3 regions of the Serratia sp. GW822-FHT06E05 genome follow, and region 3 is predicted to be linked to each of the others. Evidence: predicted binding sites of a transcription regulator. Region 3 holds the regulator's gene; each other region holds the start of a gene.
The links. Region 3 encodes ArgR, which controls arginine synthesis, uptake and breakdown. Its sites were predicted from a motif close to ANTGAATAAAAATACANT; they were not measured.
Positions count from the first base shown of each region.

Region 1 (3,250 bases), on a different contig from region 3:
TGCTCCACGCCTTCCAGATCGCTGCGCTCCTGGCCGATATCTGCCACGAACGCCACCACTTCGCAGCCGCCGTAGTTTTCTTTCAGCCAGGGAATGATGGCCGAAGTATCCAGGCCGCCAGAGTACGCCAGAACGATTTTTTTGATGCCTTGGTTTTGCATGGTCTTTTCCTTTTTAATTCTAAATTTAAGCGAGGATCCGGGTGCCAATCGACACGCCGTTAAACAGTGCAGGAAGCTGATCGGCATGGCGCCAACTGGCGATATCTACCGGGCGACCGAGGGTGCGGGCCGCATCGAGCGCCGCATTCACCTTCACCACCATACCATCAGTGATGATGCCCTGGGCAATCAGTTGTTCCGCTTTTTGCGCCGTCATTTCTGCGATGCGCTGCCCTTTTCCGTCGAGGATGCCACTGACATCCGACAGCAGGATCAGATCCGCACCCAGCGTGGCGGCCAACGCGGTCGCCGCCTGATCGGCGTTGACATTCATTAACTTCCCATCGGCGGTAATACCGATAGAGCTGATCACCGGCAGGTAGCCGGCATCCAGCAGGGTATTGAGCAACGCCGGCGACCCCGGCTGCGCGTTGCCTACGTGGCCAAGCGCCGGATCGAGCGGGGTGACGGTGACGCTGCCGCCGTCCGCCAGGCTCAGGCCTACGGCATTAATCTGGTGTTTGATCGCCCATGCCAGCAAGGTTTTGTTGGCCGTACCGGCCAGTGCGCCGGTGATAATGTCGATCTGATCGGCCGGGGTGACCCGCAGCCCATTTTTCTTCACCACCGGCAGGGAAAGCTGCTTCATCAGTTCATCCACCACGCAACCGCCGCCGTGGACGATAACCAGTGGGCGCTGATGCTGCTGGCGGTAGCTGTCCAGCGCGGTAAACAAACGCTCCAGCGCTTCTTCACTGTCTAATAACACGCCACCTAACTTGATAATTAACGGGTTCATCGCTGTTTACATCCCACGCTGGTGATTTATTAAAGTAATGACTGGGTTTCCGGGAACCCAAAACGGATATTCAGGCATTGCACCGCCTGAGCGGCTGCGCCTTTCAACAGGTTGTCTTCCACCGCCACGGCAATCAGGTGTTCGCCCTGCACGGCAAAGCCGATATCGCAAAACGGCAACCCAACCACTGACTTCAGCGCCGGCACGCCTTTGTCGTACAGCCGCACCAGCGGTTTGTCGTCATAGGCAGCGTGATAAACGGCGGCCACGTCCTGCGCGGTCACGCCGGCTTTAAGGCGACAGGTGATGGTTTCGAGAATACCACGCGGGAAATTACCCAAATGTGGCGTAAAAATGACCGGAGCCCCTAGATGCGCGACGATTTCCGGATGATGACGGTGGTTGAAAATCCCATACGGCTGCAGGCTCACCTCACAGAAGCTGGTGGTGACGCTGGCCTTGCGGCCCGCGCCGCTAACGCCGCTGGTGGCGTTGATGACCGGCCACTGGTCGAGGTTCAGCAAACCTTGGTCGATCAGCGGTTTCAGTGCCAGCTGCGCTGCCGTTGGGTAACAGCCTGGCACGGCTATCAGCTGCGCCCGTTTGATTTCGTCGCTCTGCCACTCCGCCAGGCCATATACCGCCTGCTCCAGCAGCTCGGCATGCTGATGTTCAAAACCGTAGTACTGGCTGTAGAAAGCGGTATCTTTTACGCGGAATGCACCGGAAAGATCGAACACCACGCAACCGGCGGCCAGGAACGCCGGCGCGATATCGTGGCTGACCTCATGCGCCGTGGCCAAAAACACCACGTCGATACCTTCAGCCGCTTTCGCAACGTCAACCAGTGGTTGCAACGGCAGATCGACGATGCCTTTTAACTGAGGGTGCAAATCGGAAAGCATTTTTCCTGCATCTGCACTTTGCGCTGAAACCGCTAAAGCGGTTATGTTCATGTGTGGGTGACGATTAAGGTACGCCGTGAGCTCCGCTCCGGCATAACCGCTGGCACCGACAATCAGCGTATTCAACATGGGGCCTTTCACCTTCTTGACTTGCGTTTGGTCGTATTCGACTCAGGTTTCCAGGCTCACCAGCGTTGTTTTGCCGTTCACCCACGAGGTCGAGCGTTGATGTTTTTATAATCATCCGGGAATCGGGTTCCCTTACGCTCCAGCTTACTGTATTTTTATTCACAATAACTGCATGAATATTGATACCAACCTAACCAAAGGCTGTCAACAGTGAAGATGAAATTACCTCCATTTATTGAGCTGTACCGGGCGTTGATCGCCACTCCGTCGATCAGCGCCACCGATGGTGCCCTCGATCAGAGTAATGAAGCGTTAATCAACTTGCTGGCCGGCTGGTTTGCCGATTTGGGTTTCCGCGTCGACGTGCAGCCGGTGCCGGACAGCCGCAACAAATTCAACCTGCTGGCAAGCATTGGCGAAGGCAGTGGCGGCCTGCTGCTGGCGGGCCACACCGATACCGTGCCTTATGATGAAGGCCGTTGGACACGCGATCCTTTCACCCTGACCGAGCACGACAATAAGCTGTATGGACTGGGTACCGCCGACATGAAGGGCTTCTTTGCCTTTATTTTGGATGCGGTGCGTGACATCGATGCCAGCCAGCTGACCAAGCCGCTGTACATTTTGGCCACCGCAGATGAAGAAACGACGATGGCCGGCGCACGTTACTTCGCCGCCTCGACCAGCATCCGCCCTGACTTCGCGATTATCGGCGAACCGACCTCATTGCAGCCGGTGCGTGCGCACAAAGGCCATATGGCCAACGCCATTCGCATTGTCGGCCAATCCGGCCATTCGAGCGACCCGGCGCGCGGCGTGAACGCCATCGATCTGATGCATGACACCATCGGCCGTTTGATGGAGCTGCGTAAAACGCTGCAGGAGCGCTACAACAACCCGGCATTCGCCGTGCCTTATCCCACCATGAACTTCGGCCATATCAGCGGCGGCGATGCCGCTAACCGCATCTGCGCCTGCTGTGAACTGCATCTGGATATCCGTCCGCTGCCGGGCATGACGCTCGACAATATCAACGAACTGATGCACCAAACGCTGGAACCCATCAGCCAACGCTGGCCGGGCCGCCTGAGCATTGAAGAACTGCATGCCTCGGTACCGGGCTACGAGTGTCCGACCGATCATCAGATGGTGGCGGTGATTGAGAAACTGCTGGGCACCCGTACACAGGTGGTCAACTATTGCACCGAGGCGCCGTTCGTCCAGCAGGTCTGTCCGACCCTGGTGCTGGGCCCCGG
Region 1 is NZ_JBXALM010000013.1:106,130-109,379, reverse strand. It holds gene AC1RKC_RS23055 (argininosuccinate synthase) at 1-161, opposite strand, end outside; gene argB (acetylglutamate kinase) at 187-960, opposite strand; gene argC (N-acetyl-gamma-glutamyl-phosphate reductase) at 990-1,994, opposite strand; gene argE (acetylornithine deacetylase) at 2,211-3,250, shown strand, end outside.
Region 1: the regulator ArgR is predicted to act here: its motif matches at 2,141-2,158, upstream of argC (N-acetyl-gamma-glutamyl-phosphate reductase).

Region 2 (3,250 bases), on a different contig from region 3:
GATACCTGCGAGAATAGACTCCGCCACCTGCTGCTGGAAATGGGTAGTACGCAGTTTGCGCTCTTCCTCTATGTTGCTGATAAACGCCGTTTCAACCAGGATAGAGGGGATATCCGGCGCCTTTAACACCGCAAAACCGGCCTGATCGACGCGATTCTTATGCAAACGGTTAATTTTGCCCATTCGGTTAAGCACTTCCTTGCCGAATTTCAGGCTGTCGTTGATGGTTGCGGTTTGTAGCAAATCAAACATGGTGTGATCCAAATAGCGATCGCCGCTTTTGCTGACACCGCCGATTTGGTCCGATTCGTTCTGGGTCTGCGCCAGGAACTTGGCCGCCGAGCTGGTGGCCCCCTTGGTCGACAGCGCAAATACCGACGAACCGCGCGCGGCACGGTTGGTGAAGGCATCCGCATGGATCGACACAAACAGATCGGCGCGCTGCTTGCGTGCCTTAGCCACCCTCACCTTAAGCGGAATGAAGACGTCCTCATTGCGCGTCATAAATACCTTCATGTTCGGCTCACGCTTGATTAAGGTGCTCAGGCGACGGGCAATCTGCAGTACGATATCTTTTTCACGCGTTTTGAATTTGCCAATCGCACCGGGATCCTCACCACCGTGGCCGGGATCCAGCATGATGACAATAGGCCGATCGCGCCCTGCTTTACCGGCCTGCGGTGCTTCCGCCGGTAAAGTGCGCTCAAGATCGCCCTTGTTGTAATCTTCCAGTAACGCCAGCAGTGGATCATAGTCTTCGCCGCTGCCGCCCTTGCTCGGGTACAGATCCATCACCAGACGATTGCGGTATTCCGGCACCGGCGCCAATGTAAACATGTGGGGCGTGACGCTGCGTTTAAGCTCCAGCACCAGCCTGACGGTGTTTTGATCGAACTGGCCGACACGCGCCTGTTTCAGGTAAGGATCGTCGTCGCGTACCTGGCCGACAATGCCCTTAAGCACGCTGTTGAGCTGCACGCCCTCGATATCCACCACCACGCGATCGGGATTGGTCAACGCAAACTGTTTATATTTCAGTTCAACGTTAGATTCGAGCGTCACTCGGGTATAGGTAGACGAAGGCCAGACACGTACGGCGATGACGTGCGACGAAGCGGCGACGCCCACCCGACTCACACTCAGCAACCAGCTAGCGGCAACCCCCTGCAATAAACGACGGCGGCCCAGATTGTGATTTGAGTTTGGCATGCGACTCCGGCAGTGGTAACAGATTAAAACAGATGAAAAAAACACCAGTAAACGGGAATGCCGAAAACTTTAACCAATCATTCCGGCGCTGTCATCAGAAAATCTTTTTATGGTTTTTCAATTTATTAACGATTCAGCGCCCTTAGCAAAGAAATAGAGACAATTTCCCACTTGCCATCAGGCCAATAAAAGAATAAAAATACAAAAATACCGTATAAATATGCAAAATGAGGTTTGGCCGTGAAGGAACGTAGTACAGAGCTGGTCCAAGGATTCCGTCACTCAGTTCCCTATATCAACGCCCACCGTGGCAAGACGTTTGTCGTCATGCTTGGAGGGGAAGCCATCGAACATGAGAACTTTTCCAACATCGTCAACGATATCGGGCTGCTGCATAGCCTGGGCATTCGTTTGGTGGTGGTCTATGGCGCACGGCCGCAAATCGACGTTAATTTGGCGCAGCATAATTACGAACCGATTTATCACAAACATACGCGCGTTACCGACGCCCACACCCTTGAGCTGGTTAAACAAGCAGCAGGCCTGTTGCAACTGGATATCACCGCCAGGCTATCAATGAGCCTCAACAACACACCGCTGCAGGGTGCGCATATCAACGTGGTCAGCGGTAACTTTATCATTGCCCAACCGCTGGGTATCGATGACGGTGTGGATTACTGCCACAGCGGTCGCATCCGTCGTATTGATGAAGAAGCCATTCATCGTCAGCTCGACAGCAACGCCATTGTGCTGATCGGCCCGGTTGCCGTTTCGGTTACCGGCGAAAGCTTTAACCTGACGTCAGAGGAAGTGGCGACCCAGTTGGCCATCAAGCTGAAAGCCGAGAAGATGATCGGCTTCTGCTCGTCTCAAGGGGTCACCGATCAGGAAGGCAATATCATTTCCGAACTGTTTCCCAACGATGCGCAGAAACGCATCGAAGAACTGGAAGAGAGCGGTGATTACCATTCCGGTACCGTGCGCTTCCTGCGCGGCGCGGTAAAGGCCTGTCGCAGCGGCGTACGCCGCAGCCACCTTATCAGCTATCAGGAAGACGGCGCTCTGGTGCAGGAATTGTTCTCACGCGATGGTATCGGCACCCAAATCGTCATGGAGAGCGCGGAACAGGTGCGTCGGGCCACGATTAACGACATCGGCGGCATCCTCGAACTGATCCGTCCGCTTGAACAGCAAGGCATTTTGGTTCGCCGCTCACGTGAGCAGTTGGAAATGGAGATCGACAAGTTCACCATTATTGAACGCGATAACCTGACCATCGCCTGCGCGGCGCTGTATCCGTTCCCGGAAGAGAAAATCGGCGAGATGGCCTGCGTGGCGGTGCACCCGGATTACCGCAGCTCATCACGCGGTGAAATGTTGCTGCAGCGGGTGGAGAGTCAGGCGCGCCAGATGGGCCTGCGTAAACTGTTCGTGCTGACCACCCGCAGCATCCACTGGTTCCAGGAGCGCGGGTTCACCCCGGCGGAAGTTGACGTGCTGCCAATGCAAAAACAGGCGCTGTACAACTACCAACGCCGTTCCAAAATTCTGCTGGCCGATCTGTAACCCGTGGCGGGCGCAGCATATGAACTGCGCCCCAAGCTCTCTCTTAACCCGTTATCTGTAACCGCTCTGCCAACCCACTGCGGCGTTGGGTCGGGGTGCGGATCGCCCGTAGTAAAACGGCTTCGGTGGCATACAGAGAAAGCTGCTTCCTCGCCCGGGTAATCGCGGTATACACCAGTTCGCGGGTCAGCACCGGCAAGAAATGATTGGGCAGTACCAGTACCGTATGATCGAACTCCGAGCCCTGCGATTTATGCACCGTCATCGCATAGGCGGTTTCATGCGCCGGTAAACGGCTCGGCTGCACCGACTTAATGCTACCGTCCGGCAGTTGGAAATGAACGCGCAGCTCGCCGCTCTCATCTCGCAAAGCAATACCGATATCACCGTTGAACAACCCCAGCGCGCTGTCATTACGCCCAATCATCACCGGACGCCCCGGATACCAGCGCCCCGCAGTTCCTGGCTTACGCTG
Region 2 is NZ_JBXALM010000010.1:71,468-74,717, forward strand. It holds gene amiC (N-acetylmuramoyl-L-alanine amidase AmiC) at 1-1,209, opposite strand, end outside; gene argA (amino-acid N-acetyltransferase) at 1,450-2,775, shown strand; gene recD (exodeoxyribonuclease V subunit alpha) at 2,819-3,250, opposite strand, start outside.
Region 2: the regulator ArgR is predicted to act here: its motif matches at 1,398-1,415, upstream of argA (amino-acid N-acetyltransferase).

Region 3 (3,250 bases):
CTAGCTGCGGGCATAAAAAAACCGCCGGTACGTTGTCCGGCGGCCTATGCATACTCATGCACTGCTGGATGATCAGTTATTGATAAACTTTTCGCCCAGTTCGATATCTTTGTGCAGAACATCCAGCATGTCTTCCAACGCTTTCTGTTCGAACGCGCTCAGAGTGCCGATGTCTTTGCGTTCTTCAACGCCATTCTTACCCAGCACCAGCGGCTGCGCGAAGAAGCGAGCGTATTTGCCATCGCCTTCCACATAAGCACATTCCACCACGCCTTTTTCGCCTTGCAGCGCACGAACCAGAGACAGGCCGAAACGCGCCGCCGCCTGGCCCATAGACAGGGTTGCAGACCCGCCGCCGGCTTTGGCTTCAACCACTTCAGTACCCGCATTTTGGATACGCTTGGTCAGATCGGCCACTTCCTGATCGGTAAAGCTCACGCCAGGGATCTGCGACAGCAGCGGCAAAATGGTCACGCCAGAGTGTCCGCCGATAACCGGCACGTTCAGCTCTTCCGGCTGTTTGCCTTTCAGCTCAGCCACGAAGGTGTTGGAACGGATGATATCCAGCGAGGTCACGCCGAACAGTTTGTTCTTGTCATAAACACCGGCTTTCTTCAGCACTTCTGCCGCGATAGCCACGGTGGTGTTGACCGGGTTGGTGATAATGCCGATGCAGGCTTTCGGGCAGGTGGTTGCCACTTGCTGGATCAGATTACGCACGATACCTGCGTTCACGTTGAACAGATCTGAACGATCCATACCTGGTTTACGCGCAACGCCTGCAGAAATCAGCACCACGTCTGCACCGTGCAGAGCTGGAGTAGCGTCTTCGCCACTGAAGCCTTTGATTTTCACTGCGGTTGGGATGTGGCTTAAATCGACGGCAACGCCTGGGGTAACGGGGGCAATGTCGTAGAGAGAGAGTTCAGAACCTGAAGGAAGCTGGGTTTTGAGTAGAAGGGCGAGGGCCTGGCCGATACCGCCAGCAGCACCGAGAACTGCAACTTTCATCCTATACTCCTTTATTATCTTAAATATATAAAGCGCCGTGAATATGTTGGTTACGGACCTTAAATTATTACACCTTTAAAAACAATCTCTTAACAGTCTGTTTGAGAACTGGCGCAATAAAACAGCCGATGTCGCGCTCATTTTAGATTAAATAGCTTACGCATTAAGGGCATAGCGCACACTAATCAAAAATACTGCGAGGTTATTCACGAGCAAGTTAACCGGCGGTTACATTACACCCTTACACAACATCAGAACAACATCATTTTAATAACATTTTCTTTACCACCGCGGGCGGCATTTTCGGTCACCGAAAGGGCATATTCATGGGGTACGGATTTTGTTAAAATGCTGCCCTTTCCTCGTTGTCCGGGCATTGTTATTTTTTCCGGGCGTCCTTTTATTGCATAAAAATTCATTTATATGCATAATCATCACTTCTATTGTCAACATTCCACGGTGCAAAATGCGTAATCCCGCAAAGCAGGAAGATCTGATCAAGGCGTTTAAAGCGTTATTGAAAGAAGAAAAATTCAGTTCTCAAGGCGAGATTGTTTTGGCGCTGCAAGAAGAAGGCTTCGAAAACATCAACCAATCCAAAGTATCGCGCATGCTGACCAAGTTCGGCGCGGTGCGTACGCGCAATGCCAAAATGGAAATGGTGTATTGCCTTCCCGCTGAACTCGGCGTGCCGACCACCACCAGCCCGTTGAAGAATCTGGTGCTGGATGTCGATCATAACGATGCAGTTGTCGTGATCCACACCAGCCCCGGCGCCGCGCAGCTCATTGCTCGCCTGCTGGATTCTCTGGGCAAATCCGAAGGTATTCTCGGCACCATCGCCGGTGACGACACCATTTTCGTTACCCCAGCCAGCAGCTTTACCGCGCGCCAGCTGTACGAAGCCATCCTGACCCTGTTCGAACAGGAGCTGTGATGCATAACGCTAACAAAATGCGGCGAGCCGTTGCGTTTTGTTAGCGTTTCTTTAACCCCATCCTTACTTTTCCGCCGCCCCCTACCACTTTTAACGCCAGGTTTCTTTCTCTTCGCAACACATTTCAATGACATTTCCGCTTAGCTAGTGATAGCTACTGTGATCTTCCGCACTTTTGGTCAAAAGCACTTACCCTATTGAAATTACATAAATTTAACATCAAAAGATCGTTTTATAACCGCTTTTTATTCCATCTGGTTATAAAAGATAAGGATCGTCATAATAAAGTTTCACTAGAAACTGTTAGCGAACTATTAATTTTTGGCGTTACTAGATGTATACTCATTTCCGTGACGTAAATCACAGTTCATTGGAACTGATAAAAGAATACGAAAAGGTCAAATCATGAAAATTAAATCTACCATCGCAACCATGAGCGTTCTCTCCATGCTTTCTTTCGGCGCATTTGCAGCACAATCTGTTGATGCAAACCAGGCTGCAAAAATGCAATCTGCAGGCACCATTACCGTCAGCGGCGTTGCCGGCGCACCTTCAGATATCCGTCAGGCACTGTCTGAAAAGGCCGATGCCAAAGGGGCGACCGCTTACCGTGTAATCGAAGCACGCAACGAAGGTAACTTCCACGCGACAGCAGAAATTTACAAATAAGTACAAGGCGTTACCCGGCAACGGGCAATATAACTCTGGTACCGAGCACCACTGATAACAGCCTTCAAGTACAAAAATGCTGCAAAAGCCCTTCCAGGCGGTTATCACAACAGGACGCACTATCATGAACATGAAAACCACTCTCGCTGCACTTAGCCTGCTGTCTGTCGTTTCGTTCGGCGCTTCCGCCGCGACGTTAATCACTAACGACCAGGCCAATACGCTCCAGTCTGCCGGTACCATCACCGTCAGCGGCGTCACCGGCGCGCCTTCCGATATTCGCCAGGCCCTGTCTGACAAAGCCGATAAACAAGGCGCTAAAGCCTACCGCGTGATCGAAGCCTACGAAAACGGCAATTGGCACGCGACAGCCGAAATCTACAAATAACAATTCAGGGAACCCTGCTTACCGAACTGATTACCCTCGTCACTGCCACTGCCGAGTTCTATCGTAAGCACTGATTCCTTGAAGAAACTTCGTCGTCCTATCCGACGAACCCCGTTGCCCTCGCTCGCGAGGGCTTTTTTATGGGCAAAAGAAAAGGCCGCAAGCGGCCTTTTAGTTTTGCTTCAGTCACACTGAATCGACGATCAATAAGTCACTTTAGGTTCTGACTTGTGGGCCAATGCCTC
Region 3 is NZ_JBXALM010000009.1:188,395-191,644, forward strand. It holds gene AC1RKC_RS19515 (helix-turn-helix domain-containing protein) at 1-4, shown strand, start outside; gene mdh (malate dehydrogenase) at 73-1,011, opposite strand; gene AC1RKC_RS19525 (hypothetical protein) at 1,263-1,430, opposite strand; gene argR (transcriptional regulator ArgR) at 1,478-1,948, shown strand; gene yhcN (peroxide/acid stress response protein YhcN) at 2,354-2,617, shown strand; gene yhcN (peroxide/acid stress response protein YhcN) at 2,742-3,005, shown strand; gene mpl (UDP-N-acetylmuramate:L-alanyl-gamma-D-glutamyl-meso-diaminopimelate ligase) at 3,209-3,250, opposite strand, start outside.